DNA from 3 places in the Thalassotalea sp. SU-HH00458 genome. Region 3 is predicted to be linked to each of the others. Evidence: predicted binding sites of a transcription regulator. Region 3 holds the regulator's gene; each other region holds the start of a gene.
What was found. The regulator sigma-54, encoded in region 3, starts transcription at its own class of promoters, with help from an activator protein. The targets are predictions, from matches to a motif close to GTTGGCACGNNNNTNGNNT.
Positions count from the first base shown of each region.

Region 1: ABXH06_RS10555 (DUF2884 family protein) is a predicted target of sigma-54. The motif match lies at 9,624-9,642, and genes of this name have one in related genera.
Region 2: ABXH06_RS10545 (PEP-CTERM sorting domain-containing protein) is a predicted target of sigma-54. The motif match lies at 1,092-1,110, and genes of this name have one in related genera.

Region 1 is NZ_BAABWW010000006.1:60,836-71,966, reverse strand. It holds gene ABXH06_RS10620 (AzlC family ABC transporter permease) at 1-52, shown strand, start outside; gene ABXH06_RS10615 (AzlD domain-containing protein) at 49-360, shown strand; gene ABXH06_RS10610 (zinc-binding metallopeptidase family protein) at 573-2,012, shown strand; gene ABXH06_RS10605 (1-acyl-sn-glycerol-3-phosphate acyltransferase) at 2,119-3,246, opposite strand; gene ABXH06_RS10600 (DUF3718 domain-containing protein) at 3,435-3,764, opposite strand; gene ABXH06_RS10595 (GNAT family N-acetyltransferase) at 4,069-4,578, shown strand; gene hpf (ribosome hibernation-promoting factor, HPF/YfiA family) at 4,866-5,222, shown strand; gene arfB (alternative ribosome rescue aminoacyl-tRNA hydrolase ArfB) at 5,293-5,712, shown strand; gene ABXH06_RS10580 (peptidylprolyl isomerase) at 5,807-6,607, opposite strand; gene lepB (signal peptidase I) at 6,726-7,376, opposite strand; gene ABXH06_RS10570 (class I SAM-dependent methyltransferase) at 7,583-8,347, opposite strand; gene ABXH06_RS10565 (RNA methyltransferase) at 8,480-8,995, shown strand; gene ABXH06_RS10560 (cold-shock protein) at 9,184-9,393, shown strand; gene ABXH06_RS10555 (DUF2884 family protein) at 9,686-10,486, shown strand; gene ABXH06_RS10550 (tRNA-uridine aminocarboxypropyltransferase) at 10,719-11,131, shown strand, end outside.
Region 2 is NZ_BAABWW010000006.1:49,410-60,540, reverse strand. It holds gene ABXH06_RS10550 (tRNA-uridine aminocarboxypropyltransferase) at 1-36, shown strand, start outside; gene ABXH06_RS10545 (PEP-CTERM sorting domain-containing protein) at 180-1,031, opposite strand; gene prsT (XrtA/PEP-CTERM system TPR-repeat protein PrsT) at 1,273-4,095, shown strand; gene ABXH06_RS10535 (DUF8614 domain-containing protein) at 4,160-5,812, opposite strand; gene rpsT (30S ribosomal protein S20) at 5,971-6,231, opposite strand; gene murJ (murein biosynthesis integral membrane protein MurJ) at 6,479-8,050, shown strand; gene ribF (bifunctional riboflavin kinase/FAD synthetase) at 8,184-9,134, shown strand; gene ileS (isoleucine--tRNA ligase) at 9,189-11,131, shown strand, end outside.
Region 3 is NZ_BAABWW010000002.1:184,950-196,080, forward strand. It holds gene ABXH06_RS03775 (collagenase) at 1-584, shown strand, start outside; gene ABXH06_RS03780 (PEP-CTERM sorting domain-containing protein) at 662-1,219, shown strand; gene yjgA (ribosome biogenesis factor YjgA) at 1,350-1,859, opposite strand; gene pmbA (metalloprotease PmbA) at 2,010-3,335, shown strand; gene mgtE (magnesium transporter) at 3,396-4,757, opposite strand; gene ABXH06_RS03800 (HPr family phosphocarrier protein) at 4,950-5,228, opposite strand; gene rapZ (RNase adapter RapZ) at 5,233-6,087, opposite strand; gene ptsN (PTS IIA-like nitrogen regulatory protein PtsN) at 6,112-6,564, opposite strand; gene hpf (ribosome hibernation promoting factor) at 6,592-6,879, opposite strand; gene ABXH06_RS03820 (RNA polymerase factor sigma-54) at 6,903-8,411, opposite strand; gene lptB (LPS export ABC transporter ATP-binding protein) at 8,479-9,210, opposite strand; gene lptA (lipopolysaccharide transport periplasmic protein LptA) at 9,207-9,761, opposite strand; gene lptC (LPS export ABC transporter periplasmic protein LptC) at 9,727-10,293, opposite strand; gene kdsC (3-deoxy-manno-octulosonate-8-phosphatase KdsC) at 10,290-10,868, opposite strand; gene ABXH06_RS03845 (KpsF/GutQ family sugar-phosphate isomerase) at 10,868-11,131, opposite strand, start outside.

The sequences.
Region 1 (11,131 bases), on a different contig from region 3:
TTTGCGTTATCAACAAAAAGTTAAATCTAAATCGCAGGAGCAAAATAGATGACATTAGTGACTATATTATTAATGGCAATGATCACATTTTTAACGCGCTATTTATTTATACACCCGAAAATTCCGTTACGCTTAAATGCCAAAGTAGTGAGTTTTTTGAGTTTTAGTGCTCCTGCTGTTTTAACGGCTATTTGGGTACCAATAATTTTTATTCGAGAAGGAGAGTTGGCGCTTTCATTGACGAATCCTTATATTATAGCGGCAACAGTTGCTGTATTTCTGGCCTCGAAAAAAGTCAATATTTACCTCATTCTTTTAACTAGCGGCGCATTATTTATTACTTTAAAAATGATCTACTAACATTTTATTCTGTGTTTTTTAAAGAAAATTACCAGACCTTTTTAAATCGTATTTTTAATTGTTTAAAGGAGATAAAGCGTTATTTTATTGTTGTATTGTCAATTTAACATCTATTTTATACCGTTTAACGATTAATTCAGGTTTAGCTCTTGTTTTCTCTAATTAATCGCTTTTATTATACAAGTGAGATTTATTTTGAGAACAATAATTTAATGAACATTAAAACTACATTATCGAGTATTGCTATTATTACCGCAGTTGCTTTCTCTTCAGGAAGTCACGCTTTTGAAAAAGTAAAATCAGCTGAGAAAAAGAAACAAGTGTCTAGTTGGTTAAGCCTTTCTAAAAAAGAGTTATCAGCAGTTGAAGCTTACGGTGAAGAATACAAAGACTATATTTACAAAACACCAACAGAGTTAACTTTTGTCACAGAGACCATTAAACGCGCCGAAAAAGCAGGGTTTAAACGTTTAACCGAAAAAAGTAAGTTAAAAGCTGGGGCTCGTTTTTATGACGTAAATCGTGACCGTACAATCTCGTTGATTGTTATAGGGAAAAAGGGGTTAGAACAAGGGACAAGAATTGTTGGTGCTCATATTGATTCACCGCGCTTAGAATTAAAAGGTCGTCCTGTCTATGAAAAACAAAAGTTTGCCATGTTTCAAACTTATGTTCATGGCGGTATTAAAACCTATCAATGGGTGAATATTCCATTAGCGCTAGTTGGACGTGTTGATAAAAAAGACGGCTCAGTAGTGAATATCTCGGTTGGATTTGATGAGAATGATCCTATTTTTATGGTGCCAGATCTAGCGCCACATGTTGATCACCCCAACAGAAGTCGCACAAGCCGAAATGTTATCAGTAAAGAAGAGCTAGATGTCATTGTTGCGGCAAAACCAGACTTTGATAAAAAAGTGAAAGATATTGTTGTTAGCTATTTAGAAAAAGAATACGGGATCACTGAAGCAGATTTAGTCTCTTCTGAGCTTGCCTTAGTGCCGGCAACTAAACCGCGTGATGTTGGCTTAGATCGCAGTTTAATTGCTGCATATGGTCATGATGATAAAGCTTCATCTATTGCCGCGGTTAAAGCTATTTTTGAGCAAAAAACACCAGAATATACTTCAATTGCTTATCTAGTTGATAACGAAGAAGTGGGAAATATAAATAACACCGGTGCAAGTTCGACCTATTTAGTCGATTTGCTAAGTGGAATGTTATACAACGAAAAAGCAGACAATTATAATGATTATCTACTCCGTAAAGTCTTACGTAATACTAAAGTAATTTCGGCTGATGTGAACCCAGGGGTCAATCCAACCTGGTCGAATGTTTGGGAATTAGGGAATGCCCCTCGTTTAGGTAATGGCATCAATTTAAAACTTTACGGTGGTGGCTTTAACGCTAACTCTGAGTATATGGCGTGGACACGCAATTATTTAGATAACAATAAGATTAAGTGGCAAACATCAACCTATAAAGGTAAAGCGTCTGGCGGTACGATTGGCAGTGATTTGTCGAATGATAATATGGAAGTTATAGATTTTGGCGTGCCAATTCTTTCAATACATTCGCCGTATGCCGTTGGCTCAAAAGTTGACTTATATTCTTTGTATAAAGCGATGTCAGCATTTTATCGTCAAAAATAACTTCAATCTTGAATAAAATGTACTGAAATAAAAACCGCCATTTGGCGGTTTTTTTTGAGTGTTATTAAGATCATAAACTTAAATAGCTTACCTGAATAACTAGTTGTTATAGCACTTGTTCTAGTGATTTTTTGGAAAAAACAGGGTTAGCATACATCGTTAGTAACCAATGTTTCTGCTCTTGTGTTAATTGTTGAACTCTTTCGCTGAGTGCATCATTTAAATTGGTCGTATTATTTGAATTATTTGAATTATTTGAATTATTTAGTTGTTCGTATGCACTTAAATTACTTTTGTAGAGTTTATAATGTTGAATTATTTGATTGTCTATGGCGAGTGCAATCGCCTTACTGTCTTCGAATTCGCCTTGTATTGGCTGACAAAAACTAACGTGTACTTTTCCTTTTTGCCCTAAAATTCCTTGAGTAATGCTTTTTAAATCTTCGTTTTCATGTTTTTGATAACTACCTGTTGCTTGCCTTTGAGCAAGTTCTTTAGCCTTGTCGTGATCACAGGGATCAAATTCATAAGAAATTGACACAGGAATAATGTTTAACTCACAAAGGTAGTCAGCAATACTTGTTTCTTTATTTTTATTTAACAGTAACATTGAGATTAACGCCGCATTAGTTTTGTCTATGCCATCTTTGGCACGACCTTCTTTTTGTGCGATCCAAATGTTTTGTTTTTTCTCGGTTAAGCTGTGATGAATATAACTCGATAATTGTTTCGAAGCTGTGAGCATTGCTCGTTTAGTTTTTTCGCTGCGTTTAACAATAAAACTTTTGTTAATTCGCATTAAGTCGGCGACCCATTCTTTGTGTAATAAATTATCACCTACAGCCGCTTCTACGGTATCAATATTATTTTTATGAAGTGCATAATTGACTAGGGCGGCATCTAAAACAATATCTCGGTGATTACTGATAAACAGACAAGGTTTAGTATGGTCGAAGTTTTCTAATCCGCTGTAAGTAAATCCACTGGTGCTAGTTTTAATGATTTTATCGAGATATTTAGCCACTTCGGCTTGAATATCGTTAATGCAATGAATGTTTTTTACACGACTTGTTAAGCTTAACTTCACTATAAAATTAGCAACCGCAGGAAGATACTTTTTCAAAAAAGGTAGTGAAAATTGTGCAATAGATTCTTGCAGTTCTTTTTCATTTATTAATTTATGAAGTACGTGGTTTACCTCATCATCTCGATAAGGTCGAATATCATCAAACATCAACGTTCTCTATATAAATGCCTAATAGCATAAGGATTAAATATTACGTAAAGATTATATCGTAAAAGGGTTTTTAAGGGGAATAGCAAAGCTAAGTTTTACCAATAATAAATGCCGATTAAATAAGGGGTGGGAGAAAACTTATTTAATCGGCATTGTCATGACAGATTATTATAAAAGTGGATAAATTATAAAGCGGCGATATCGTTAATACTGACATGCCCTTTAATGCGTCCGCGGTTAAGTAAGGCATTCATTTTTTCAGGTGACTTGCCATATTTGCTAACAAAGTCAGTAATATTTTGTTCGTTACATTTGATGTTATAAACAACGTATGCGTTGCTTAATCTCGACTCTTTAATTGCTTTGTGCAGAGCAACTCGACTGCCCGATGCCGCTTTCATACATAATTCAGTTGAAATATTACTGTCTGCTGCAACAAGGGTTGATGCGTTTGCAAGACCAGCCAAAGATAAAGAAATGGTTAAAGTGGTTAAAATTTTAGTAACTGTTTTCATAGTGCTTCTCCTGTGAATGCTTAAGTGGTGCATTGCAGTCATAGTGCCAATATTTCAAATCATATAAATATCAAATGGTTACGTGTTTATCGTGTGTTTTGCTGTTATTCTTGAATAAGTTGGATAAATAATGAAGTGGTCAAAATAGCTAAAATTTGGTTTTTTGTTTTGTGCTGAAATCTCAAATGACGCGATTGGCTGTTAACTTTTGTTGAGTAGAATTCACTTGGGATATTTATAACTTTTGGGTAAGCTTTTCACTACTTTTAAACGTTCAAATTTCAACACTACCGCGCGAAGTCAAATGATAATACTTGAAACAGAAAGATTAATATTGAGGTTACTTACCAAAAATGATCAACAGATGATTTTGACGTTATTAAACGAACCTTCATTTATTAAAAATATTGGTGATAAAAATGTTCGCAGTTTAACTGATGCTTGGGAATATATTTCAAACGGCCCTTTAGCTATGCAGAATTCGCTTGGCTTTAGTCTATATTGCTGTGAGCTTAAAAATAGCGGCGAGGTTATTGGACTTTCGGGTTTGATAAAAAGGCAAGGTATTGCACACCCTGAAATTGGCTTTGCATTTTTAAATAAATATTGTCAAAAAGGCTATGGTTTTGAATCTGCCAAAGCGGTATTGAACTATGCCAGCAAAGCGCTTAAATTAAATACACTTCAGGCTATTTGTAATCCAGATAATCATGCGTCTTCCGTATTATTAACAAAACTTGGCTTTACATTTAAAAAACAAATTTCACTTGAGCAAATTTCGCATAAAGTAAATTTATTTGAAAGAGCAATTTAAAATTTTCATTAATAACTTATAAGCTTTTCCCTAGAAATATTTTTAATGAGTATGTTTAGCCAGTTTCTTGGATTTCTATTTCATGTAGATATTTTTTATGACGCTCATTTTAACGGGCGACTTGTCATGTTCTGGGGAAGTAAACGAAAGCGTTGTGGAAAATTTAATATATTTTTGTTGTAAAAATAACCGCTTGATGACATTTATCAACTTTTTCACGGTTTATACTTGCGTTTTTCAGCTTTTCACCCGAATCTTAGTATGAGCAACAACAAAAAGGAAAAGCTATGAAAATAAATCTTTCTGGTCACCATGTAGAAGTTTCAGACTCTATCAGAGAACATATTGAAGAAAAGTTTTCAAAAATCGCCACACATTTCCCAACACTTATTGCATTAGAAGTTATTGTTTCTTTAGAACATGGTAAACACCATGTTGAGCTAAGCACGAACTATGAAGGAGCAACGGTATCCGTTTCAAGTGATGATACAGTTATGTATCCTGCTATTGCGAGTGCAGCTAAAAAATTAGATGCCGCTTTAAAACATAGAAAAGGACAATTAAAAGCAAACTTACATGCTAAACCTATTGCCACAAGCCCAGATATTGCCCATGAGAAAGTACAAGCATTAAACCTTGGTTAAGGTCATTTTTCCATTCAAAGAAAACAGGGACTTAGGTTCCTGTTTTTGATCAAACTGAGAATTTTTAGCAATGTCTGAATTATCTATATCAAATAATGTTGAGCTAGCCATTGACGAGGTAGAATTAACCGCTATTCGTGCACAAGGAGCCGGAGGGCAAAATGTTAACAAAGTGTCTTCGGCAATTCATCTTCGTTTTAATATTCAACAATCATCGCTGCCTGACTTTTATAAAGAGCGACTCTTAGCGATGAAAGATCAACGTATAAATAATCAAGGAGAAATTGTTCTTAAAGCACAGCAATTTCGTACTCAAGAAAAAAATAAAGCAGATGCAATTGCTCGTTTAGTTTTGTTAATTAAAAGCGTCGCGGTTGTACAAAAAACGAGAAAAGCGACTAAGCCAACGAAGTCTTCTACACGAAAGCGGCTTGATAATAAAACGAGACGAAGTCAAACGAAGTCGCTTCGTACTAAGGTTAATTTCTGATTTAACCTTTCTACATTATATCGTTCGGGTAGATGATAAAGGCTTTTAGGGAAGAGGTGAGTAAGCACTCGTAAAGCACTTACTCATTTAATGATTATTTTTTCAAGCGAAAACTAGTTATTAAGCCAAGAAACACGATGGCGTACCATATCAATGAGCCGCCGCCACTACTGGTATTTTCATTAGGCGAGTCTGTATCACTATCAATACTTGTATTCTTAATCGAGCTTAATCCGCTATCGGTACTTACCGTAGCATCAAAAATTACGACTTGATAAATTGTCACAAAGTTCTCTGTACTCGGTACTGCACTTGTGTCTGAACATTGCTCAGCATAATCAGGCATAGGTAATTCCTGAAAACCAGAATAACCGGTATTACATCTTTCAACAGCTGCAATTAAATTAACCACATCCATACCGTCTTCAATCACTTCACCAAAAACACTGAAACCACCATTTTGAGTATCTAATTGTGCGCCAGTTGTACTATTATTTTCTAAGTTGATAAACCATTGACTCGTTGCACTATTAACAACGCCACCTTGTTTCGCCATCGAAATGGTGGCTTTGACATTTGAATAAATCGGCTCATTAATAATCGCGTCTTCAACGTCAATCCAAACAGGAGGTAATGTTCCTTCAAATTTTGCCCCACCACCTTGAATTATAAAATCATCAACCGTTCTATGAATGATAGTGTCGTTATAACTACCATCATTGACATAGTTTAGAAAGTTTTCGACAGTTTTTGGTGTCGTTTCATCATGTAGATTCACTTTAAAATTACCGTGTGAAGTTTGAAATTCTACGATAGTTGCATGAGCAGAAACGCTCAAAAATTCTAGTGTAGATAACACTGGAATAAGTAATTTTTTAAAAATGTTGTTAATCATAAAATTGGATGTTTGTATAAAATCGAGGCGAAGATAATAGTAAGTTAGGAGCTAAACGACAAGTAATTTTTGTTTGCTACTTGTCGAAGACTTATTCATTAAACGCTAGTGACCTTTTTTATATATCAAGCAAGAACCTTGCTTTTCTTGGTAGGAAATAATTGTTGTAATCTAGCGATAACACAACTTTTGATGAACGGCCGATGATTTCACTACGTGGAACAAAACCAATCACTCGTGAGTCAGCACTGTTATTTCGGTTGTCACCTAATACTAAATAGTGGTCTTTTGGTACTTTTACAGAGTTAAAACTTCTTAAAGGCGAAGGATTGTTGGTAATTTGAATGCGGTGAGGGTTTTGGTTGATCTCTTCATCAAGAATGACTTTATCGCTATTGATTTGCTTGCCTGTATAGGCGATTTTTTGATGATTAATGGTTAGTTTATTGTTTGACATGGCAACAATGTCGCCAGGAACACCAATAACTCTTTTAACCAATCGTTTATTTGCTGCTTTAGACTCAAAGATAATAATGTCATTTACTTGTGGATCAGCTAATTTTATTAATGATTGTTGGGTAAAAGGTATATTAATATCATAAGCAAGTTTATTAATTAGAATCCTGTCACCTTCAACAATTGTTGGTTTCATTGAGCCAGTAGGTACATCATTCCAATCGGCTACGGCACTTCTAAAAATTAACATTAAAGTAATAAAAACGATTAACGATTTGTTTTCAATCCATATTTTACTAACCATATTTTTCATAAATTTTGCTCAACTCTATTAGAAACGTTTTAAAATAGGATGATTCAGCTTAGGTTTAGTTCCTACGCATTTTTATTATACTTCAGGGTTTATGTAACAAATTATGACTACCTATTAGATGCTGAAGAAGTAAAAGCGTTTAGGTCATCAACCAAGTTTCCTAGAAATCATAAGTTACAACGTCAAGGAAACTTAAGTTAAGGTCATTATTTAGCGACTGGTTTTCGAAACACTAAAGTAAATCGATCCGTATTACCTGTTACTGTTTTTCTACCTACTTCATAACGTAGTTCATCGTCAGGTCGATAAAACATGTCTGAAGACTTTTCTAAAATAAAGCCAGCAGATTGCACTTCTAAAATCACTTTTACAGGATCTTCTCTTCTAGCAAGCTCTCTGGTTTCAACTGCCATGTGACGTCGGGTATGATCAACAATGACATATAGTCCGCCTGGTTTTAATACATTGAACGCTTCATTATTTAATTTAGTTTTATCAGCTAAATTAAAGTTATGATATTCACGAATGTTTAAAATCATGTCTGCGTCATTCATGCCAAATGATAATTTGCCTAAATCATATCTAAATTCTTGGTTGTTCCAAGAAAGTTCTATAGGTAATTTTATCGTAGATTCAAAGCCTTTCTGAGAGAGTATCGGATCTAAGTCACTCAACCATTGTGCATTATATGCAAGATGAAGTTCTCCTTTTTCAGCCAATAAAGGGGCTAATATTTTGGTATACCAGCCATTACCAGGTGCAAATTCAATCACTTTCATATTCTGTTTAAAACCAAAAAATGATAATGCTTGAACGGGTGAACGATTATTATCTCTTAGCTTATCAGCGTCGGTTCTATGAGACATTTTCATGACGTCAGTGATGTTTTGTTGCAGAGAGGTCACCTTTGCAGAAGCATTTGCTCCAAACAATATCGTTATAGTGAGTAGCGGGATCAGCCTAGTTTTCATAATAGTCCTTTTTATAGTGATGTTATTTTTAATATCTAGATCTATCACTTGGCACTTATCTTTAAAAGCAATAAAATCATTTCTTTTAAGCTAAATGATTACTACTACCGATGAATAATGATGAAAAATGACGTGCAAAATTCTACAGTAATGGTCGGTTTAACAAACCCCAAAAGTCCGAGTAATGTAGGTGCTGTAATGAGAGCAGCTGGTTGCTATGGGGTTAATGAGGTGATTTATACTGGCCAGCGATATCAACAAGCGGCGAAATTTTCTACCGATACCAAAAATATTTCACAACAAATCCCGTTAACACCAGTAGAGTCGCTCATAGCGAATAAAGATGAAAATGTTGAGGTGGTTTGTGTTGAACTGGTTGAAGGAGCAACACCTTTACCTTTGTTTGAACACCCGAGAAATGCCCTTTATATCTTAGGTCCGGAAGATGGCAGTATCAGCCAAAAGCTTGTTGATGAAGCTGATCATGTTGTCTATATACCAACCAAAGGTTGTATGAATTTAGCTGCTACTGTCAATGTGGTTTTATATGATCGTCTTGCGAAATCTGAACATTTAGATATCAGCAATGAGCTAATTAAACAAAGTAGAGATACGAATAATAAAATCAAAGTTAAAAATAACAATTGACGATAAAAACGAAATAGCTTGACTCTTAGCTGTAAATCATTAGAATTCAAATCAGCTAGAAAGTAAGACCTATTTTTATATACATCGTATCGCGTTATTAGTAGCTCGTCCCGTTTGATAAGTAATAGTTACACTTCCTGCAACACCGCCTTAGGGCAAAACATTACTCAATTAAATAGGAAAGTATTATGTCTGAGACAACTACTGGTACAGTTAAATGGTTCAACGAATCTAAAGGTTTTGGTTTTATCGAGCAAGAATCTGGTCCTGACGTGTTTGCACACTTCAGCGCTATCTCTGGCGACGGTTTCAAAACTTTAGCAGAAGGTCAAAAAGTTCAGTTTACTGTTACTCAAGGCCAAAAAGGTCCTCAAGCTGAAAACATCGTAGCTTTATAATTTAAGTTTTCTTTAAAGAAAATATAAATTAATGAAAGGATAAGATTTTAATCTTATCCTTTTTTAATGCCTCAATTTTAGTAAATATATTGTTGAATTAAGGAAAGCCCCCTTCATTTATTGAATGGTTTAATTCACTACTTTTTAGTTTTTATCATCACTTCTTTATTTCTTATCACAATTAATAAATAGAAATATTTTAATATTTCAAATAAATCAATGGGTTACCTTTTGGCACTAGTTTTGAATATAAACAAACAACATAAAGTGTTATCACATAAAGGGTATTCCAATGAAATCTTTACTTGCTACAGCCGTTTTATTATCAACTACTACCGCGTTTGCTCATGATACGAGTTTCTCTTCAGACTCATGTAATATTGAATTGAATGCAGGGGTAAAAATTAATAAAAACTTTATTGAGTTTACTAAAAATGATCAAGCGCTCTATAAAATCATTAATAATGAAATTTTAATTGTAAATGGCAAAGAAGTTGAGTTGAATGATTATCAGCAATCGTTAGTTTTAGAATACTCAACGAGTATTCGCTCTGTATTACCAGAAGCGAAAGAACTTGCTTTTGATGCCATTGAAATAGCTGTAGAAGGGGTCAATTTAGCCTTTAACGAGTTATTAGGAGAAAATAATGACGTTGGTGAAGATCTTACCGAGCATTTATATGGGATCCGAGATGAAGTAGACCGACGATTTGCTAGTGAAAATGAGTTTTATATCGATGAACATGGTGATTTTGCTGACGACTTTTTTAATGAAGAGTTGGAACAACGTATTGAAGCGGCTGTAGAAGATACCATTCAAAATTCATTAGGAAGCTTATTGATTGCTGTAGGACAAGAGATGTTATTTGCTGGCGGTGATATGGAAGCTTTTGAAGCTCGAATGGAAAATTTTGGCGAGCAAATTGAGAGGGATATAGAGTATCGTGCAGAAAAGTTAGAAAAGCGAGGCGAGGCTTTATGTCATACCGTTTATAAAATTGATGGTATAGAAACGCAATTAAGCCAAAGTATCGATGAATTATCTGATTTTAATGTGATTGATGCAGATTTAGATAAAAGAAATAAAGCATAGATTCATTTGAAAAGGCGCTTAAATGAAGTGACCTCATAAAGTAGACTCATTGCTAAACGTCAACCATGGCCTGAATTCGATTTTGTATCGGACTCAGGCTTTTTAGTTTCAGCTTAATGCATTTATTGTTGTAGTGAAAAAACATGAAAAGTACCTAATTAGCATTGTTACTGTTCATTTAGAGGGGGATCTTTTAAAATATGGTCAAATTAGTTTTAACTCCTACAACTTCATGCACGCTGTTAATCGTTTATTTCAATATCGTAAAAGTATTTCGACTACTGTCTACAAATCAAGAGGGCAACGATTAATTCGCTGTGAATTTTGCCACTTAGCAAAAGAAAACTGTGTTTGCCAATTAAAAGTAACGCTTAATAGTAAAGTTGGCTTTTTATTGCTGATGTATGATACCGAGGTCTTAAAACCAAGCAATACAGGGAAGCTAATCGCCGACTTAATTCCTGAAACTTTTGCTTTTTTATGGTCACGGACCTCAGTCGAGCAAGATCTTATCGATTTAATTCAGGATGATAATTGGCAGCCCTATATTGTATTTCCTGAAGAATACGCGAAAGATAATCAACAAATATTTAATCAAGAGATCGATGATAAAAGCAATAAAAAACCATTGTTTATTATGTTAGA
Region 2 (11,131 bases), on a different contig from region 3:
AGATATGAGTCGTTAATTCAAGCTTATCAATATTAGCAGTTCAATTGGGGATTGTCTTCTTGTTCTAGAGACAGGCAAGGGGGTATTGTTTTAGTTTACTATTGGTAAAATGACTTTAATTATAAATTTAAGAGATAAAAAAACGACCTATAAGGTCGTTTTTTTGTCGAATATATTGTTTACTTAGCGTTGATTTTACGACGGTAAGCGATACCAGCCATACCTAACAACATTAATAATAATGTTTGTGGCTCTGGCACTGTAGTTTGATTGTCTGGGTCTCTTACTGAAACTAAACCTTCAATAATGTCATTGGCACAAGACATAGCCCAACGAAATGCAATTTGATTTGCTGTTGCTAAAGCCGTATTGGCGACATCAAATGTAAATGAGATTTTTCCATTACCAGCAGACCAGTTACTCCAAGCAGAATTCCAGTAAGTAGAATCTGCATCATAAGTGTTACCGTTGTAATGGATATTGTCATAAGCATTATTTGAACTATTTGGATTGTAATAATTAGTATTCTTTAATGAAACTGCTTGATTATGACGGTTTGTACCACTATTTGAATATTTTAAATCACCAGAATTAAAACCAGAAACTAAGCGACCTTGACCACTTGAGGTGTTATCACGGTCATCCCAACGACCACCATCACCGTTTTCCCAGTCTTGAATAGTATATGCATAATTCCAGTCGGTATTATTCCACGTGTCATTGGCACTATTAGGCTTCCAAGGAGAATCAAAGTCAGTAACGTTTGTTGACATAAATAAATCACCAAATACGATACCGTAGTCGTCATTTTTGCCAACAAAGTTTGTGAAAATATCAACGGTCATTTGAGTACCTGTTCTCGATACTTCCATTTTTGATATATCATAAATGCTTTCGCTACCTTTAACATCACCTGAGTAACCGGCACCAATATAATTATCATTTATCACTGTAGCAGGAATATTACCAGCAGTAGCTGTAATACAAGATAGTGACAATGCTGAAACTGCAATCCATTTTAAACATTTCATACTAATTCAAACCTTAAACTTTTAAATGCTAACTAAGTATTTTCATCATTGATAACGATTAAGCAAATTATACGCCAATATTGAAAAACGATTAAAAATCAATGTGTTGCTTGTTTTTTGTGGTGATGAGTAGTTTTAGATACTCTCAAGGTGTAAAAAACTTAGACACTTTTATTATAGTTGCTGTAACGAATGTATTTATCATATCATAGGCCTCATCAAATATTAAAGAGTCATTGTTTTGGATAGTAAAAATAGAATGGGAATTAAAGGGATGACAATCAAGAAAGTAGTCGCTTTTAGTGTTTTACTCAGCGGTTCAGTTATTGCAGCACAATCAAGTAGTAATGAGCCTTTTGAAAATGCGCTAAAAAGTTTTTACATGGAAGATTTGAACTCAGCTGTTATACACCTTAAAAATGCCTTAAAAAATAACCCTAAACATTTGCCTTCTCGAATCTTAATGGCTGAAATTCTTATTGCTCAAGGTGATGGTGCTGGTGCCGAAATTGAATTGAAATTTGCAGAGCAAGGTAATGCCGATGATAAAAAAACGTTATTGTTATTGCTGGAAGCTTATTTATTACAAAATAAATACGATCTAGTGATCAATAAAGCTACGCCTATTCCTGGGAGCGAGAAACTTTCAAGTGATATTTTGGTGCTTAAAGGTAGAGCATTATTTAACAAAAACAATACAGTATTAGCACAAGCTGAATATCAAGATGCGCTCGAATTAAATCCTCGAAATTATGAAGCTTTTCTCGGTTTAGCTCAAGTTGCATATAAAAGAAATCAATATGAAGAGGCGCTTAAATATATTGAGCAAACACTTAAGCTTTCGCCGTTAAATACCAATGCAATGCAAATGAAAGCAAGTATTTATCAAATTAAAGGTGATATTGATCAAGCCATCAAGGCCATAAGTGAAGCGATAGCCATTAATGTTAAACATTTTCCTGCTTTGTTAACCAGAGCCAGCATTTTAATTGAGCAACAAAAATTTAATCAAGCGTTGGACGATGTTAATGTTATTTTAGCTGATGTGCCAAACGAACCAAGAGCTAACTATTTAAAGGCAATTATTACCAATGCCTTAGGCTTGTCGGATGAATTTTCTAAAACGACCAGTCATTTAGATGTCGTTTTAACCGGTATGCCTGATGATATAATGAAAGAAAATCCTATCTATTATTATTTGGCGGGTTTGGTTAACTTTAATCAAGGAGAGTTTTTAAAAGCGCAAGATGATCTTCGTGATTATATTGATATCGTCAATGATGATATCAGAGCAATGAAATTAATTGCACAGGTTGAATTTGCTTTAAATGAAGCTTATTCAGCAAAAAACTACCTGATCAAAGCTCGCTTGTTAAATCCTGATGATATTCAAATTTGGACATTATTAGGGAAAGCATACGATATGACCGGAGAAGTTGAAAAAGCAGAGTTATATTTTACTGATGTTGTTAAAGCACTTCCTAAATCAGCGTCTGCTCATTTTGACTTAGGTAATCTTCAGTTAAGAATGGGGCAATCTCAAAAAGCGCTTGAAAACCTTATTAAGGCAGAGGAATTATCTCAGCATCATCCAAAATTCACTTTTCAATTAGTCAAAGCTTTCCAGCAATCTAAACAATATCAAAAAGCATTAACTATCCTGGTTTCATTAATTGAAAAAGATAAAAATAGTAGTTTTCTTTATCTACAACAGGGGATTTTGCAAGGGTTACTCAGCCAACATTCAGCTGCAAGGAGCAGTTTTGAACAAGCTGTTTCTTTAGATGAAAACAATATTGACGCCATTGTTCATTTAGCACGAATGGACATGGTGGAAGGAGATATCGCAAGTGCAAGAGAGAGATTGTTAGCGAAGTTATCTACCTTGTCCGATCATCCTAAGTTAATGGTGGAATTAGGGAATACCTACACACAAAAAAATGAAATAGATCAAGCACAAAAATATTATGAGAAAGCCTATAGCTTAAATAGAAATAGTACGCTTGCGGTTAATAAGGTGTTAGATATTTATTCAGCTAAAGGTGACATTGGTAAAGCAATTGAAGTTTCTACAGAATTTCTCGCTAGGAATAATAAAAATGCACAAATTCAACAAAGGCTTGCAGGATTTTACTTGGCGAATAAGAATTTTGATAAAGCAAGTAACTCATTCCAATTAGCGGTGAAATATGCTGCGGATAAATCCGCCGTATTATCTGCTTTTGCTGACGGCCAATTAACCATGCGTAACCCTGAAGGCGCCATTAGTAGTTTACAAAAATCAATTGCTTGGAATGAAAATTTCATTAGTGCCTATTTGAAATTAATCCATTTATTAGCAAAGAATAATCAGGAAGATGAAGCGCTGGCCGTGATTAACAGCCTGAACGAAAAACTCAACTTTCCTGCATTAATATTGTCGTTAAAAGGTGATGTTTACTTACAGTTAGAGAAATTCACGCAAGCAGAACAATTTTATCGTGAATCTTTATCAATGGATAAATCACAAAAAACAACATTAAGTTTGTCTCAAGCTTTAATTGCTCAAGAAAAGTTTGACGAAGCGACTTCAATGTTATTTAACTTACATGCAACTGAGCCGAAAAGTACCTTGATTGCCATAGCCTTAGCAGATGTTTATATGGCTACAAATAAAGCTGAGCAAGCGGCCACTCTTTATGAAAAACAAATTAACATCAATGGTTCATTACCAATCCTACTAAACAATGCTGCCATTGTTAATATTGCGCTTGACCGTCATGATAAAGCGTTAAAATATGCGAAAGAGGCCTATGATAAAATGCCCGATAATGTCGCTATAATGGACACCATGGCGTGGGCACTCACTAAATCAGATCAACCTGACAAAGCCTTAAATATATTTCGAAATGTGTTAGCCGTAGAATCAGATAATGCTGAAGTTAAATATCATCTTGCGGTAAACTTAGTTATGTTGAAACGAGAAAATGAAGCAATAAAATATTTGAAAGAAGCGATCGACTCTACACAAAGCTTTTCTGAAATAGAACAAGCAAAAGCATTGTTGGTTAGATTAGAGTCTTAAAACGAAAGAATTTTATCGTGAACAATAAAGTGAGGCTAGAGTTAAATAGCCTCACTTTTATTTTTTACAATCCGAGAACTTTTTTCCCTTGCTCAAATACGATATCCACAGGTACATTACCGGCAGATAGTTTTGCAAGATCTTGTGCAAGTTGCTCACCTATATTACCACTTTCATTCACTAATTTTTGTACACCTTGATAATCGCCATCACCTTGAATGGTTAATATCAAAGCAGAAAGTGAATTAATTGCCTCAGTCATTTTCTCCATATTCACCGCATATAAACCTTGTTCATTGCGTGTGAATGCACCATGTTCGGCAAAGTAATTAAAGCGAACCATGTTTGCTTTGCCATGTGCAGAGCTTGCGCCAAAGCGTACTGAACGGAATATTCCGGCTAAAAAAGTCGTATAATAATCAGCTAATTCACCCTCGGTGATCGCTTTCTTTTCCAGCAATTGACTGATCATGTATAAACCAAGAATATCTGCCTTGCCTTCTTCTAAAGCAGAAGCATGTTCTTTCAATGCTTGTCTAACGGTACCTTTGTTATTAATCGTATTTTTAATACCTAAACCATGTGCCACTTCATGAAACATAGTGTTGGCAAAGAAAGCGTTAAAGGTTACGTTTTTCCGTTGCTCTGGCACAATTAAAGTTTGAGCAATAGGTTGCATGATTGCATCATACTTTGCACGCATTGCGTTTTTAAGTTGTAAGCGTCTTGTCCCTTTCTCTAATTGTACTTGTTCATCATTCGGTAAATTAATTGCGATAGTTTTACCGCCTGAATTAGCATGACCTGACACATAAACCACGTCGTAGGCATTTAAATCTGCATCAGAGCCAGGTGTTTCTTTTTTATAGGTTTTATTGACAGGTAAGCCTTTTTGTAGCTCTGGCAAATAAGCGGCATACTTGGCAAGTTTTTCACTCCATGCCATATCTTTAACAAGTACATAAGATTCGAAAGCAGCTCTATAACCATATAATTGGTCTTCGTAAGTTTCAATTGGCCCAATGACTACATCAATTGGATTGTTTTTCATGTCCATCCAAGCAAAATCTGATGCTTGATAATCATCGGTTCTTAATGCTTGTGCTCGCATCTTCAAATATTGTGCGAATTCTTTATCTTGGGCAAACGTAGAAGCTTTCTCTAAAATAACGGCAATTCGGTTTAACTCATCACTATATAATTCAGAATATGCGATAGAGGTTAACTTTCCGTTATCGTCTCGTTTTATAACTGAATATAATCCCGTTTTATCAGCAATATTTGATTGTTCAAACTCTTCCTTTGTCATATCGGCAGGGTAAAATTGTGCTCCTAAAGGTTTTGCATCAACCCCGGAAATGAAGGCTTTGTCGCCATTTAATCGATCCCATGGACCGTAATTTATCTGAGTAAATTGTTTGACTTGCTCATCGGTGATTTTCGCGAGGAAGCTATCTTTGTTATCACCAAAGGCTTGCTGCCAATATAAGTCATCAATAATATCTGATGCTTCTATTAATAACGACAGCATTTTTTTTTGATCAGACGTTAAGTGTGAAATATCACTAGAAAGTTTAACGGTTTTATATATATCAAGCTTGTTTTCATATTCAGGAACAAGTGCTACGGAGTAATTATTTGTTGGTGTTTGCTCTAAACAACCAGTAAGTGATGAAGTTGCTATAGCAACAATTGCTGCAATTTTTGAAAGTTTCATTATCTAACCTTTTTGTCATTATTGGTTAGAGACTAAAAAATTATATAGCTAATGGCAACAGTTATAAGCCGATTGTTGAAAGTTTGTGAGAGTAGGGTAAATTTTGCAGAAAAAAAAACCGGCTATTGCCGGTTTTTTAACTATTTTCATTCAAAAAATTAAAGAGCTTTAATAGCTGCGTTTAAACGACTTTTGCTACGTGCTGCTTTATTTTTGTGAATAAGACCTTTACTTGCGTAACGATCAAGAATTGGTGTCGCTGCAACAAATTCTGCTGCTGCAGTTTCTTTGTCACCGGCTTCAATTGCAGCGTTAACTTTCTTTAATAAAGTACGCATCATTGAGCGACGACTTGCATTGTGTTGACGGCGCTTTTCTGATTGTGTTGCGCGCTTCTTAGCTTGCTTTGAATTAGCCAAGGTGAACTCCTAAAATGATTAAATATAGCCTAAATTTAAGGCGACGAAATATGCCTTTTTTTCAGCGTATTGTCAAACCTTTTCGATGTTTTATTTTAACTTGTTACTATGTTTTATCGCAAGCCTTTACTGAGTTTTTTACATAACAATTAAAATTCCCAGGATGTAAAGGAATAAGGACTTGTTTAACAAGGTAAAAACAACGCATAATTCTAGTATTAAAAAACGTGCTTTATTTGAGGGTACCTTGAGTCGTAAATTAGTAAAATCTGGCATAATTGTAAGTGCGATGACTTTAGTTTCGAGAGTGCTAGGTTTAGTAAGGGATGTCGTTATTGCTAATTTAATGGGAGCAGGGGCATCGGCGGATGCTTTTTTCTTTGCTAATAAAATTCCTAATTTTCTACGACGACTTTTTGCTGAAGGTGCGTTTGCTCAATCTTTTGTGCCTGTCTTAAGTGAATATCATCAAAATGATCAGGATAATCAAACGCAAGAAACACGAAAATTAATTGCCCAAGTTTCAGGAACCTTAGGTGTGATCATTACCTTAGTGACGTTATTTGGCATGATTGCTTCTCCTTTAATTGTGATGGTATTTGGCCCTGGGTTTTACATGGAGTCAATACAACAAGATGGTAGTGAAAAGTTTGATTTGGCTTCGAGCTTATTAAAAATCACCTTTCCTTATTTATGGTTTATAAGTTTAACAGCCCTGTCAGGCGCCATTTTAAACACCTATGGTCGATTTGCCGTTTCGTCATTTACTCCGGTATTGTTGAATATCTGCATTATTTCAATGGCAATATTTGGACGAGATTGGTTTGCCAGTCCTGAATATGCATTAGCTTGGGGAGTTTTTCTCGGTGGGCTTGTTCAGTTTATTTTTCAGTTGCCTTTTTTATATCGAGCGGGTGCTTTAGTTAAACCAACATGGGGCTGGCGAACGAAAGGCGTGACTAAAATTCGCAAATTGATGGCTCCAGCTTTATTTGGGGTTTCTGTTACCCAAATTAACTTATTACTCGATACACAAATTGCTACGTTATTAGTGACTGGCTCAGTGAGTTGGTTGTATTATGCGGATAGATTATTAGAATTCCCCTTAGGACTCTTTGGTATTGGTATTGCAACGGTTATTTTACCCAGTTTAGCTAAGCTACATACCAAGAAAAGTCACGATGAATTTGCGTTGACTATCGATTGGGGCATTAAAATAATAAATTTGTTTGGTTGGCCTGCCTTAGTTGGGCTAATGGTATTAGCTCAGCCGATTATTATGATTCTTTTTATGCGGGGTGAATTTACTCAATTTCATGTTGTTCAGGTCTCTTTTGCGTTATTTGCATACCTTTCAGGACTGGTAAGCTTCATGTTTATTAAAGTGTTAGCCCCAGGGTATTATGCTCGACAAGATACTAAAACGCCGGTCAAAATTGGCATTAAAGCTATGGTGGCTAATATGGCCTTTAATATTATGTTGGCGCCGTTTTTTGGTTATGTTGGTTTAGCTATGGCAACGACGTTATCGGCCAGTTTAAATGCTTATTGGCTATATAGCGGATTAAAAACTCAAAATGTATATTGTTTAACAACAGCGGCCAAAAAACTTATCGTGAAAGTGGCCTTGTCATCTATTGTGATGGCGTTCGTGGTTTACTTTTTATCCCCTCCTTTTGAACATTGGTTAACCTTTACATTTCTAGAGCAAATTTTGCAATTACTGTTTTGTATTGTTTCTGGGGGAATTTGTTATTTTGTTTCGATACTTTTGTTAGGTGTGAGATTTAACGATTTTAAAGTAATTTCGACAAAGTAAAAAAATTACCAACAAATTACGCTCAAGTGCTGATTCTTACTATTGACTACGCTATAATTCGTCGATTTTTTAGATAAAGTTGCTTTTCTTTTTTAGAAAATAACGAATAAGGTAAGAAAGGTTTGTTGGTTTAATGCAGTTAATACGTGGGATCCACAATATAAAGTCAGTCGAAAATTCGAGTGATAATAATGGCTGTGTACTAACCATTGGTAATTTTGACGGTGTTCATTTAGGTCATCAACAAGTCATCAAGGCGTTAGTGGAAAAAGCTAAGCGTTTAAATTGTATTGCTACGGTTTTAGTTTTTGAACCTCAACCACAAGAGTTGTTTTCTCCTGAGACAGCGCCTGCGCGTTTAACTCGGTTAAGAGATAAATATGTTTTACTCGAACGTTTAGGTGTTGAACGTTTGATTTGTGTGAACTTTAATCAAAAATTTGCGCAATTAACTGCTAAGGATTTTGTTGAAAAATTATTAGTTAAACAATTGAATGTCAAATATCTCATTATTGGTGATGACTTTCATTTTGGGAAAAATCGTCAAGGAAATTTTGAGACGTTATGCGATGCAGGTAAATATTTTGATTTTGGTGTTTCTGATACTGCTAGTTATAAAGTATCAGCATGCAGAATTAGTAGTACGGAAATACGTAAAGCGCTCGAAAATAATAAATTAAAAGAAGCTGAGCAAATGCTAGGTCGGCCATATTCTATTATCGGTCGGGTATTTCATGGCGATAAAAGAGGGCGTGAATTAGGCTTTCCTACCGCTAATGTTTTGCTAAAAAGACGCGTATCGCCTGTATCGGGTGTTTATGTAGTTAAAGTAAAGACCAATAACGGTGATTTTTTTGGTGTAGCGAATATAGGCTCAAGGCCAACTGTTTCAGGTATCAGACAACAACTAGAAGTTCATATCTTTAATTTTCAGCAAGATATTTATGGGCAATCTATTGAAGTGGTTTTACTGCATAAACTACGTGAAGAACAACGTTTTAATTCACTGAATGAGTTAAAACAACAAATTAGTAAAGATAGTGAGCAAGCTTGGCAATTTACACAGGCTTTAAGCTTAGATTGATTAATATGCATGTTGGTGTGAACCAGCTAGATTAAATAACGGACCGTAATTTAAATGAGTGATTATAAACATACATTGAATTTGCCAGATACTAAGTTTCCAATGAAAGGAAATATGGCAAATCGTGAACCGCAAATGTTAAAAGACTGGAGCGAAAAGGAGCTATACAGCAAAATTCGTGCGGCGAAAAAAGGTAAGAAATCTTTTATTTTGCATGATGGTCCTCCGTACGCAAACGGTAATATTCATTTAGGTCATTCAGTTAATAAAATTTTAAAAGACGTTATTATTAAATCTAAAACATTATCTGATTTTGATTCTCCTTATGTTCCTGGTTGGGATTGTCACGGCTTACCTATTGAATTAATGGTTGAAAAAAAGGTCGGCAAACCGGGTCATAAAGTAACAGCTGCACAATTTCGTCAAAAATGTCGTGAATATGCGGCCAAACAAGTTGATGGTCAACGTCAAGATTTTAAACGTTTAGGTGTTTTTGGTGACTGGGAGAATCCCTATTTAACCATGAACTTCGATACGGAAGCGAATATCATCCGAGCGCTGGGAAAAATAGCTGAAAATGGTCATTTAGAACAGGGCTTTAAACCTGTTCATTGGTGTACAGATTGCGGCAGTGCTTTGGCTGAAGCTGAAGTAGAATATCAAGATAAAATGTCACCAGCGATTGATGTAAAATTCAATGTGGTAGATGAAGCGCTTGCCGATAAATTTTCCCACCCTGAAGGACATTCAGGTGAAGGCCAAATTGGCGTCGTTATCTGGACGACTACTCCATGGACTTTACCGGCAAACCGGGCTGTTTCTGTTCACCCCGATGTAGAATACTCACTAATACAATACGAGAATGAGCAGGGCAAAGCACGTTTAATTCTTGCAACTGATTTGGTGAAAGCGTGTATGGACCGCTTTGGTATTGAAAAATATCACGCCTTAGGTTTTGCTAAAGGTGCTGAGTTAGATCGCGCTGAAGTTAAACATCCATTTTATGATTTTAACGTCCCTATTATTTGTGGTGAGCATGTTACAACTGATTCTGGTACAGGTTGTGTACATACGGCGCCTGGTCATGGTGTTGACGATTTTGTTGTCGGCAAAGCATACAATTTAGAAGTTGCAAACCCTGTTGGCGCTAATGGTGTTTATCTTGAAGGCACTGAGCTTTTTGAAGGTCAGCATGTCTTTAAAGCCAACAATAGTGTTGTTGAAGTGTTAAAACAACATGGTGCCTTAATGCATTATCATGCTTATGAGCATTCTTATCCTCATTGTTGGCGACATAAAACGCCGATAATTTTCCGTGCTACTCCGCAATGGTTTATCAGCATGGACAAAGCTGGTTTGCGTCAAGATTCGTTAAAAGAAATTACTAAAACACAGTGGATCCCTGATTGGGGGCAAAGCCGTATCGAGTCTATGGTAGAAGGTCGCCCTGATTGGTGTATCTCTCGTCAACGTACATGGGGTGTTCCTATTGCGTTATTTATCAATAAAGACACAGGTGCATTGCATCCTCGTAGTATTGAACTTATTGAAGAAGTCGCTAAACGAGTTGAAAAAGAAGGTATACAAGCTTGGTTTGATCTAGAAGCCAGTGAATTGATTGGCGATGACGCTGAACAATTTATCAAAGTACCTGATACGTTAGATGTTTGGTTTGACTCAGGTACTACCCATTACTCTGTGGTGGATGCACGTGAAGAACTTAATGCAGGCGCTGATTTATATTTGGAAGGCTCTGATCAGCACCGTGGTTGGTTTATGTCTTCAATGATATCTTCTGTTGCAATGAATGGTAAAGCGCCATATAAACAAGTGTTAACACATGGTTTTACCGTCGATGAAAAAGGCCATAAAATGTCGAAATCATTAGGGAATGTTATTACTCCTGATGAAATCACCAAGCAATATGGTGCTGATATTTTGCGTTTATGGACGGCTTCGGTGAACTACACGCAAGAAATTACGGTATCGAAAGAGAT
Region 3 (11,131 bases):
AAAACAGTGATACAACTAGAACTTACTACTGGGGGTACCTAGCTACTCGCTTTATGTTAGAACAGCAAACCTCAGAAATAGATAATGTACTACTGCCAAGCCTTCGCGCACCAAAACGAGTGATCCCAAATGGTGAATGTCAATTCGACTGGGGATGGAAACTTAAAACTGAAGCGGTTAGCAACAATTGGTCCTGGGCCTATGATGATAGTGAATGGTCTACCGGTGACTGGGTTTGGACTTGTGGTCAACCTCAACCTGAGATCAGTGAAGTGCCTGCATTTACCCCTTATCAAGAAATATTAAATACTTGGGGAACATCGTTTGATGAACAGTTTTCTCAATGGTTAGTTTGTTTGGTGGCTGGCGAAGGTGTTTGTCAAGGACAAACGACAAAACCTGCTGATCTTGATGAGAACGGGGCAGTGGATATTCGCGATATTAATTTATTTAAACTGTGGTTAAGAGAGCAAGCCAATTTGTCACTTGATTATGATTTTAATAAAGATGGCATGGTCGACCGTCGTGACGTTAGACCCATGATGGCATTATGTGATCTTGCACGTTGTGCTATAGCGCCATAAGTTACTTGGTTGCTTTTTCTTGCTTAAATTCAAACAACGAAAAAGCAACCCCTTATAAAAAGTTACAGGATATAAACATGAAAAAAATACTACTTATTATTGTGTTAATGTTTAGCGTAAACAGCCAAGCAACTATCATTGCATTAAAATTTGATCAAACAGAATATAATAACAACGACAGTATGACAGGTCAGTTGGTGGCGAGTGACTTATCTTATTCATTAGGCGGTTTCGCCGGTACTATTAATTTTGATCCTAGCCAACTTGCATTAACTGGCTGGTCATTTGGTAATGGTTTTGATGATGGATTGGGAAGTTATTTTGCTGCGGATGATAGCGTTGCAGGCACTTTATATTTAGAAGATTTTGCCGATTTTTTTGCCGATGAACTTACTTTAGTTGCGAATCAAGGTACGAGTTTTGTGCTAGCAAGCTTTACTTTTAATGCGTTATCTTCAGGTCTACAAACGGTAAGTTATTTACAAGGTTTAGAAGTGGTAAGTTTAGATAATTCACAACTTGAATCATTTGCTGGCCAGGCAGTAAGCTTTAATGTTTCACAGGTACCTGAGCCTATGTCGATAGTCTTATTGGCTGCCGCTTTAGTTTTCTTAACGCGACGACAAGAAGGTTAATTAACAATTTTGGATATTTTCTCAGGTTTAAAAAAGCAAACAATTATTAAGAGAAAATAACTAATTACGTGAATACAAACAAAGCAGTATGTTAATACTGCTTTGTTTAAATAAGGTCGGTGAGCAGAAATTAAAACGTAATATGCTCTTTTAAATAAGTAAATAAATCGCGGAAACCTTTGCCTGGTTTTTCGAGTTTTTTCTCTTTGGCGGCTTGTCTGATTAATTGGCGAAGTTTTTGACGTTCCATCGTTTCGTGCTGGTTTAATGTCTCTTCAATAAAGCTGTTATCTCCATCCATCAGCTGATCGCGTAGGCTTTCTAAATGTACAAATTTAGCGGTTTCTTGTTGATGTTTATTTGCCATAACATCTAATGCTTGGTTGATAGGCTCTAAATCCATTTCACACAATACTTTCGCCATATGACGAACATGACGGCGCAGGGCTTCATGTTTGTTTTGAATTTTATCAGCTAAAATAAGCTCTTGCTTAAATTCTTCTGTAAAAGGTATTTTGCTGCGTTGATGTTTAGAAAGCTTCACCAACTTTAGGGCAAAATCTTGCATTTGATGCATTTCACGTTTTATTTCTGATTTACTTTTTAATTCTTCATCGAATTCAGCAGCAGAGTCGGGCATAATAATAGGGCAATTTAACGATTGATGTGACTATTATACAACAAACTGTATGATGGGCTCCACACCGAAATTACCTTCAGAAATAACTGTGGGTAATTAATCAACAAAGTAATTAACGAGATAATCATTGTAATGTCAGAATCAAATAACATCATCACACAAATGGAACAAGTTGAAAGTCGAGTTGCAGATGCTTTAGCGTTAGCTAAATCTTTAGGCGCAGATGGCGCTGAAGTAGCAATGAGCCGTCAACAAGGCTTAAGTGTGAGTACTCGATTAGGTGATGTTGAAACGGTAGAATTTACCAATGATGGCGCTTTGGGAATTACAGTTTACCAACAGGGACGAAAAGGCAGTGCCTCTACTGCAGATCTTTCTGAAAATGCTTTGAAACAAGCAGTACAAGCCGCAGTCAATATCGCAAAATATACTTCTGTGGATGATTGCTCAGGCTTAGCCGATAAAGCATTGCTGGCGATGAAACCAGAAGATTTAGACTTACATCATGAAAAAGTTTTATCAACGGATGACGCGATAGCTATTGCCAAAGAATGTGAAGATACTGCTTTAGCTTTTGATAAACGTATTACTAATTCAGATGGCGCTACGCTAGCTTGTTTTGAAGGATTTAAAGTCTATGGAAATAGTCATGGACAATTAGTTGGTTACCCGAGTTCTCGACATAGTTTAAGTTGCGTGATGATCGCCACTGAAGATGATGATATGCAACGTGATTATGCCTATACGGTAAATCGTGACTTTAATTTATTAACGGCTCCTCAACAAGTGGGTCAAGAAGCATCATCAGAAGCGTTATCTCGGTTACACGCTCAAAAACTGAAAACGGGCAAAGTACCTGTTATGTTTCGTGCCGATATTGCCAATACGTTTTTTGGTCATTTTATTGCTGCGATCAGTGGTGGCAACTTATATCGTAAATCGTCATTTTTGCTTGACGCATTAGGGCAACCGATTTTTCCTGACTTTTTACATATTCAAGAGCGTCCACACCTTAAAAAGGCGTTAGCTAGTAGTGCGTTTGATAGTGAAGGAGTCGCTACTATTGATAGAGATATCATTAAAGCGGGGGCTTTAGAAACTTATTTATTAACGAGTTATTCGGCAAGAAAACTTGGTATGACAACCACGGGACATGCAGGCGGTATTCATAATTGGCAAGTGTCCGCAAACGGTGGTGACTTTAATCAAATGCTAAAAACTTTAGGAACAGGACTCTTAGTAACTGAATTAATGGGGCAGGGAGTCAATATTGTTAATGGTGATTATTCTCGTGGAGCTGCAGGCTTTTGGGTCGAGAATGGAGAAATTGCTTATCCGGTTTCAGAAGTAACAATTGCGGGTAATTTAGCTGATATGTTTAAAAACTTAGTAGCCGTCGGCACTGATTATGATGTAAAGGGTAGCATTAAAACTGGCTCAATTATTCTTGATGAAATGCAAGTTGCAGGGAATTAGCACTTACGATAATTCATGCTAACGTGGCTTTATTATGGGCCGCTGCGAGTCAGCAGCGGCTTATGTACCAAGTAATAAGGTTGCTGTTCCTAAGAAAGCAAAAATACCTACCACATCGGTAACCGTTGTTAAAATGACGCTGCCGGCTAGGGCAGGATCTATATCGAGCTTTTTAAGAAAGAGTGGAATAGTCACACCGGCAATACCCGCAGCGGTTAAATTCATTAACATGGCGAAGGCAATTACTGAGCCTAGCATAAAATCTTGTTTCCAAATTGCAACGACTGTCGCAATTAACAACGCCCAAATAATTCCGTTGAGAAAACCTACGGCGAGTTCTTTATAGAGTAAAGTGCGAGCGTTGCTTTCACCAATATGACCTAACGCCATACCACGAATAACTAAGGTTAAGGTTTGATTACCAGCAACACCACCCATGCTAGGGACTAAAGTATTTAAAATAGCTAAGATTGCTAGTTGACCCAGAATATCTTCGAACATGCTGGAAACAGCGACGGCAAATAATGCGGTAATTAGGTTAACGCCTAACCAAACAGAACGTTGTTGAGTACTTTTAAAAACGGGTGCGAATGTATCAGCTTCATCGTCTAAACCCGCCATACTCATCATGGAGTGCTCAGCTTCCTCACGAATAATATCAACAACATCATCTATGGTGATACGGCCCAACAAGCGGCCTTCATCGTCAACAACCGGTGCTGAAAACCAATCATAACGCTCAAACAATTGAGCGACTTCGCGTTCAGGCATATCGGCATTTAGCGCGGTAATTTCATCATTAATGAGTTTAGAGATCACGACTTCTGGTTTTGCTGTGACAATATGCGAAAGTGACACCGCTCCAATAAAGTGATCTTTTCTATCAACGACATAAAAAGAGTCTGTCGCTTCTGGTAATTCGCCTTTAAGACGTAAATAACGTAACACTACATCAACAGTAACATCAGGGCGTATAGTGATAGTATCGGTATTCATGATACCGCCAGCGGTATCTTCATCAAAAGAAAGCGCCGCTTCAACACGACTTCTGTCTTGTGAATCCATTGAACTTAATACTTCACGGTAAACACTATCTGGCAGTGTTCGTAATACCTCAGCAAGATCATCAACGTCCATACCCTCAGCAACTTCTGCGAGTTTTTCTGGACGCATTTTTTTCAAGATGCCTTTTCGAACTTCTTCGTTTAATTCTTCGAGCACTTCACCGTGATGGTCGTGATCGATAAGTTGCCATAACACGGTACGGCTTTTACTGGGAGAGGATTGTAAAATCAAAGCAAGATCGTAGGCAGGCATATTTTGTAATAGCTTGCGGACATAGACAAACATACCACTACCAAGTGCTTTGTTCACTTGCAGTAATCTTTGTTGGTTGTCTTCTTGTTCTGAAGTTTCCGGCATAAAGTTTTCCTGTGCCGTTAAAAAACGAAAATGGTAATTAATTACGAGTTATAGCGGGCAGAATTTGTTATACATAACATAATTATTGGTTGCCCAGTTGCTATAAGTTTATCTCAACTGACTGGTTTTAGCAGCTTTTTTCTTATTATATCCACGAAATTTTACAGCTTTGTGAAAGGGATCTTGAGGTTATTATTCGTCTTCATCGAATTTATCGGAAAAAAGCTGGCAGACATTATCAAGGGCATCTTGTGCTTCTAGCCCTTCAGTATGAATCGTCACTTCTTTCCCTTGGCCGCCGGCTAATAACATAAGCCCCATAATACTGCTGGCATCGGCTTGTTTGCTTTCAAGTTCAATTGTAACTTTGGCATTGAACTTTTGACTTAACTGCGCCAATTTAGTTGCGGCTCTTGCATGCAGCCCTAATTTATTAGTAATTAATAAGGTTTTATTTAGTTTAATAGTCATAAGGTTAAGTACTGGCTACGTCAAGATCTCGATGGCGCGCTTGCACATCTTTACGCTCTTTTCTTAAATTATTTGCGAGTAATTCCGCAATATAAACGGAACGATGTTTACCGCCGGTACAACCAATGGCTATGGTTATATAACTTCTATTATTACGTTCTAAATGTGGTAGCCAAGTCATCATAAAACTATTAATTTGCCAGATAAATTTAGTGACAATAGGTTGGCTAGCGAGAAAATCTTGTACGGGTTGATCTAGTCCCGTATATGGTTTGAGATCTTTTTCCCAAAATGGATTTGGTAAAAATCGAGCATCAAAAACATAATCAGCATCTTGAGGGACGCCATGTTTAAAGCCAAAAGATTCAAAGACCACAACCATAGTGCCAGTTGTTTTACCGAGAATTCGCTCTCTGATCAAATCCGCTAATTGATGAGGGGTAAGTTGACTGGTGTTGATGTATAAATTTGCACGGCTTGAAATAGGCTCTAACAGTTTTTTCTCAAGTGATATCGCTTGATCAAGCGCAATATTCTGTTTGATCAATGGATGCAAGCGGCGTGTTTCGCTAAAACGTTTAATTAAGTCGTTATCATCCGCATCTAAATAAACAATATTTAGATCTACCGCACTGGGTAAGTAATTGATAATTTCAGAAATATCATTAGGATCTGCCGGTAAATTACGAACATCTAAGCTAACCGCTACGGTTTCATAATCATTAATCACCGTATGTGTTAAAGCTGGTAAAAGATTGACAGGGATATTATCAACACAATAATAACCTAAATCTTCCAGCACTCTTAATGCGACACTTTTTCCTGATCCTGAACGGCCACTAACGATGATGAGTTTCATTGTCGAAATCCTTGGTACTAAGGTTTAGTTATTATTTTTCAATAAATTGAAAAGCTCTGAACTCGAGTGACATTTTCGGACCAGTTTGCAAGTTTGTTTATCACTAAAAATTTGTGCAATGCTTTGTAGCGTGGATAAATGTTGTTGACAATTTTCTTCGGGTACGAATAAAGCAATAAAAATATCGACGGGTCTATTATCTATCGCATCAAAATCAATTGGAGACTCTGTTGTGGCAATCACGACAACGACTTTACCCCCATCAGTTAATCTACCGTGTGGGATCGCGATACCATTACCTATCCCAGTTGAACCCATTTTTTCACGTGCCATTAGACTTTCAAGCAGTGAATAAGTGTTAAAATCAGTATAAGACTCGGCAGCTTTTTCACATAATAATTCTAAAATACGCTTTTTGCTAGTAGCATGAACTGCACACAAGGTGCAGTTCTCGTTAATAAGTTCAGTTAATTTCATAATGCTCGTGTTGAAATAGACGATGGATTAATGTTGGTTGATTTTGCCTTTGTACTTTAAAACTTGTTTATCGAGTTTATTAACTAAAGCATCGATTGAAGCATACATATCGGCATTTTCGGCTTTTGCGTGTATTTCTGTTCCGTTAAGATGGGCTGTTGCTTCCGCAATTTGATTCAGCTTTTCTACCGTCAATACCACATGAACATTATTTATATGATCAAAATGTCGTTCCAACTTGGCAAATTTTGTATTGACACTTTCACGTAAAGCTTCAGTAATTTCAACATGATGACCAGCAAGATTAATTTGCATAAGCTTAGATCCTTATTTAGTTGTTAAAGTAGACTTTTTCGTTGGTTAGAAGGAGGAATTGACAATGATTCTCGATACTTGGCAATGGTTCTTCTGGCGACATTAATGCCTTGTTCTGCAAGTAATTCCGCCATTTTACTATCACTTAATGGTTTGGCTGGAATTTCTGCAGCGACCAACTTTTTAATTAAAGCTCGAATTGCGGTGGATGAACATTCTCCACCATTTTCTGTACTTACGTGGCTAGAGAAGAAATATTTTAATTCAAAGATTCCTCTAGGTGTATGCATATATTTTTGGGTCGTAACACGGGAAATAGTGGACTCATGCATATCTACCGCTTCAGCAATATCATTGAGTACCATAGGGCGCATTGCTTCTGGCCCGTGTTCAAAGAAGCCTTGTTGGCGTTGTACAATGCAGTTAGAGACTTTTAACAATGTATCATTTCGGCTTTCTAAGCTTTTAATAAACCATTTAGCTTCTTGTAGGTTTGAACGTATAAACTGACTGTCTGTTGATGATTTCATGTTTCGTGCCATGGAGGCATATTGCTGATTAACCGATAATCGTGGTGCTGTATCTGGATTTAATTCAACCATCCAACGACCATTTTTCTTTTCGACCGAAACATCAGGGATGACATATTGATCATCACCTTTAATGACACTATCACCTGGTCTTGGATCCAGCGATTGAATTAGCTTGATCACTTCGCGTAGTTGATCTTCTTTTAAACGCGTTTTCCGCATGATTTGGCGATAATCTCGGTTACCTAATAAGTCGATATATTCATTAATGATCAGCTTACTTTCTTTTAACCAAGGCGTTTCTTTATCAAATTGATTTAATTGAATGGTTAAACATTCTGAGATAGAGCGAGCCCCAACGCCAACAGGATCAAACATATTAATACGTTTAAGTACGGCTTCAACTTCATCAAGTTCAACTTCTTCATTGCCCATCGCTTCAAGAATTTCTTCAACACTGACTCTTAAATAGCCAGCATCATCGATGGCATCAATAATAGCCGTCGCGATGGCAAGGTCCGTTTCTGAAAATGGCGTTAACTCCATTTGCCAGCGTAAATGGTCTTGAATGGAGTCCGTTGTTTCGCCCTGATAAGTATAATCTTCTGAAGCAGGTGCACTGGCACCGGTATTTGAAACGCCAGCACTGTAGCTTTCTTCCCAGGTAGTGTCTATGTTGAGCTCTTCAGGGATCTCAGATTTATCCATAGCTTCCGTCGTACTAATTTCATCGATAGTAGGAGCTGAATCTTCACTGCCGTCGGATGTTTTAGTGTTTTGTTCTGTTACACCAGCAGAAAATGCTTCTTCTAAGTTATCCGATTGCGCATCATTGTCACTTGGGGTTGATTCATCTACTTCTAATAATGGATTACTTTCAAGAGCTTCTTGGATCTCTTGCTGAAGATCCAACGTCGACAATTGCAAAAGCTTAATCGCTTGTTGCAATTGTGGAGTCATGGTGAGTTGTTGTCCTATTCGGAGCTGCAGACTAGGGCGCATTTATCGTATTATTTTCCTATTTTCTAGCTTCATATTGATTTTTACTTTTTATCAAAGCTTTGTGTAACTATAGCGTGAATTGCTCACCAAGGTATACATCTCTTACCTGTTGATTCGCAAGAATTTGATCTGCATTGCCTTCCGCGATTAATTCACCGTGACTAACAATATATGCATGCTCACAAACGTCTAATGTTTCACGAACATTGTGATCTGTGATTAAAATTCCAATGCCACGTTGTTTTAAGTGTAGGATAATTTTTTTTATATCACCTACTGAAATTGGATCAACACCAGCAAAAGGCTCATCAAGTAAGATAAATTTGGGCTCTGCCGCTAGTGCTCTCGCAATTTCAACTCGGCGTCGTTCGCCACCGGATAAGCTCATGCCTAAATTATCTTTGATATGACCTATATTAAATTCTTCAACGAGATGCTCAAGCTTTTCTTCTCTACTGATATCATCTAAATCTTTGCGGGTTTGCAAAATCGCCATAATATTTTGATATACCGTTAGCTTACGAAAAATGGAAGCTTCCTGTGGAAGGTATCCGATACCTTTTCGGGCTCTTTCATGCATAGGGAGTAAAGTAATATCTTCATCATTTAAGATGATTGAACCGCTATCACTATTGACTAAACCAACTATCATATAAAACGAAGTTGTTTTACCGGCACCATTTGGACCGAGCAATCCGACAACTTGGCCTTCTTGCACTTTCATACCAACGTTTTTTACGACTTTTCGGCCTTTGTAGGCTTTTGCCAAATTATTGGCAATTAAGGTGGCAGTGGTCATTTATTTTTATTATCCAACGATTTTTTATCTAACTTTTTTTTCTCAAGGTTTTTCGGTTGTAATACCGTTTGTACTCTAGCATTGTCGTCACTGCTTGCCTGTACTTGTTCGGTCAAAAAATTATAACTGATAGTGGTGCCACTGACTTTGCTGCCTTCTTGACGAAGTTCAGCATTTCCTGAAATCATCACCGTATTTTTTTCAGGTTGATATTTAATTTCATTTGCTTGTAGATAAATAGGCGTTCCGTCTTCCAATATTTGTTCGAACGTTGCTGGTTGCCCTTTGGCAATATATGTTTTTTCGTTACTCGTGGCTTCTGTCACAACTTGCACTAGGTCTGCTTTTATTGTTAAAGAGCCTTGGGTAATAATGACATTATCAATGTAACTAAATATTTTATTTTTGAGATCAGCTGCTTGTCTAGAAGCATCAATTTTGATTTCTTCATTCAAATCAACTTTTGCTGCTATAACACTATATGAAAGACTTAAGGTTACCCCTAAAGCCAAACAACTAGTTTTTAATAGGTTGAAATATGGTTTTTTCATGTTTTGTCAGCGTTACTTGTTTAGTGTTTAAGTCTACAATCAGTCCTGTACCGTACATGGTAAAATCAATTCCTTTTATTTCTATCTTTTTTTCTGAACTAATAATATTAGTGTTTAAATCTAATTCTAAATACTTTCCATGGATCTCTTGAATTAAACTTTTACTGTCGGTTGCAATTAACGCCACTTTACTTTCAAGTTTTACTCTATTGCTATTGTAGAGTGTGCCTTCATTTGCACTAATTTTCCATGGAGAATCGGTATTTTTTGGGTATAAGGTATATTTAGGAAACTCAAAGTGTGTGACTGATAATTCCGAATAATGTTCCATTCGATTCGCATCGATAATATAGGAGAGTTGGCCTATGCTGTTATACGTTTCGCTATTTAAGCTTTCAGCAATAAAATCAGGGGATATTTTGTTATCTATAGCATTGGTGATTTGGTTACTGTTTTGGTGCCATTCAATGACAATGTAACTGACCACTGAAAAAATAAAAAATAGTAACGAAGCTATATATATGCGTGTCATATACTTGCGCCACTGGCATATTGCAGGCTGTTTTGACTTTGCATAATGATATCGCATATTTCACGTACCGCGCCAAAACCTCCTTTAATCGTTGTTACATGATCAGCTAAACTTAAAATAGCCGGATGAGCGTCATTCACCGCTATGGATAAACCGACATATTCCATGCATGGATAATCAGGCATGTCATCACCTATATATGCTACTTGTTCCGCGGTTAATTGATATTTCTCAATTAAGGCTTTTAATGCCGGAAGTTTGTTTTCTTCTCCTTGGATAATGTGTTTTACATTCAGAGCTGTCATTCTTGTTTGTACGATATTTGATTGTCTTCCGGTGATCACGGCAACGTCAACACCACTGGCGCCTATAGCTTTGATGCCATAACCGTCTTTTGTATGAAAGGCTTTTAATTCTTCGCCATCGTTACCTAGATAAATTCGACCATCAGAAAATACACCATCTATATCACATACAAAAAGCTTTATATTCTTCGCTTTGTGGTAAATAGTATTGGCTATTTCACCGTATAAAGTTTTCATTGTGTCGTTAGATGACAAGTTAGGCTTTGTCATTAAAGAACTCCTGATTTAAGCAAGTCGTGCATATTCATGGCACCAACGGGATGATTGTTATTATCAACGATTATTAAGCCATTAATCTTATTGTCTTCCATAATTTTCAAGGCTTGTGCAGCTAACATTTCACCTTCGGCTACCCGAGGATTTTTTGTCATGACACTGGCTATGTCGTCCTGATGAATATCAATTTTTTCATCGAGGATGCGACGTAAATCACCGTCTGTAAAAAGCCCAATTAATTCACCACTGTCTTTAAT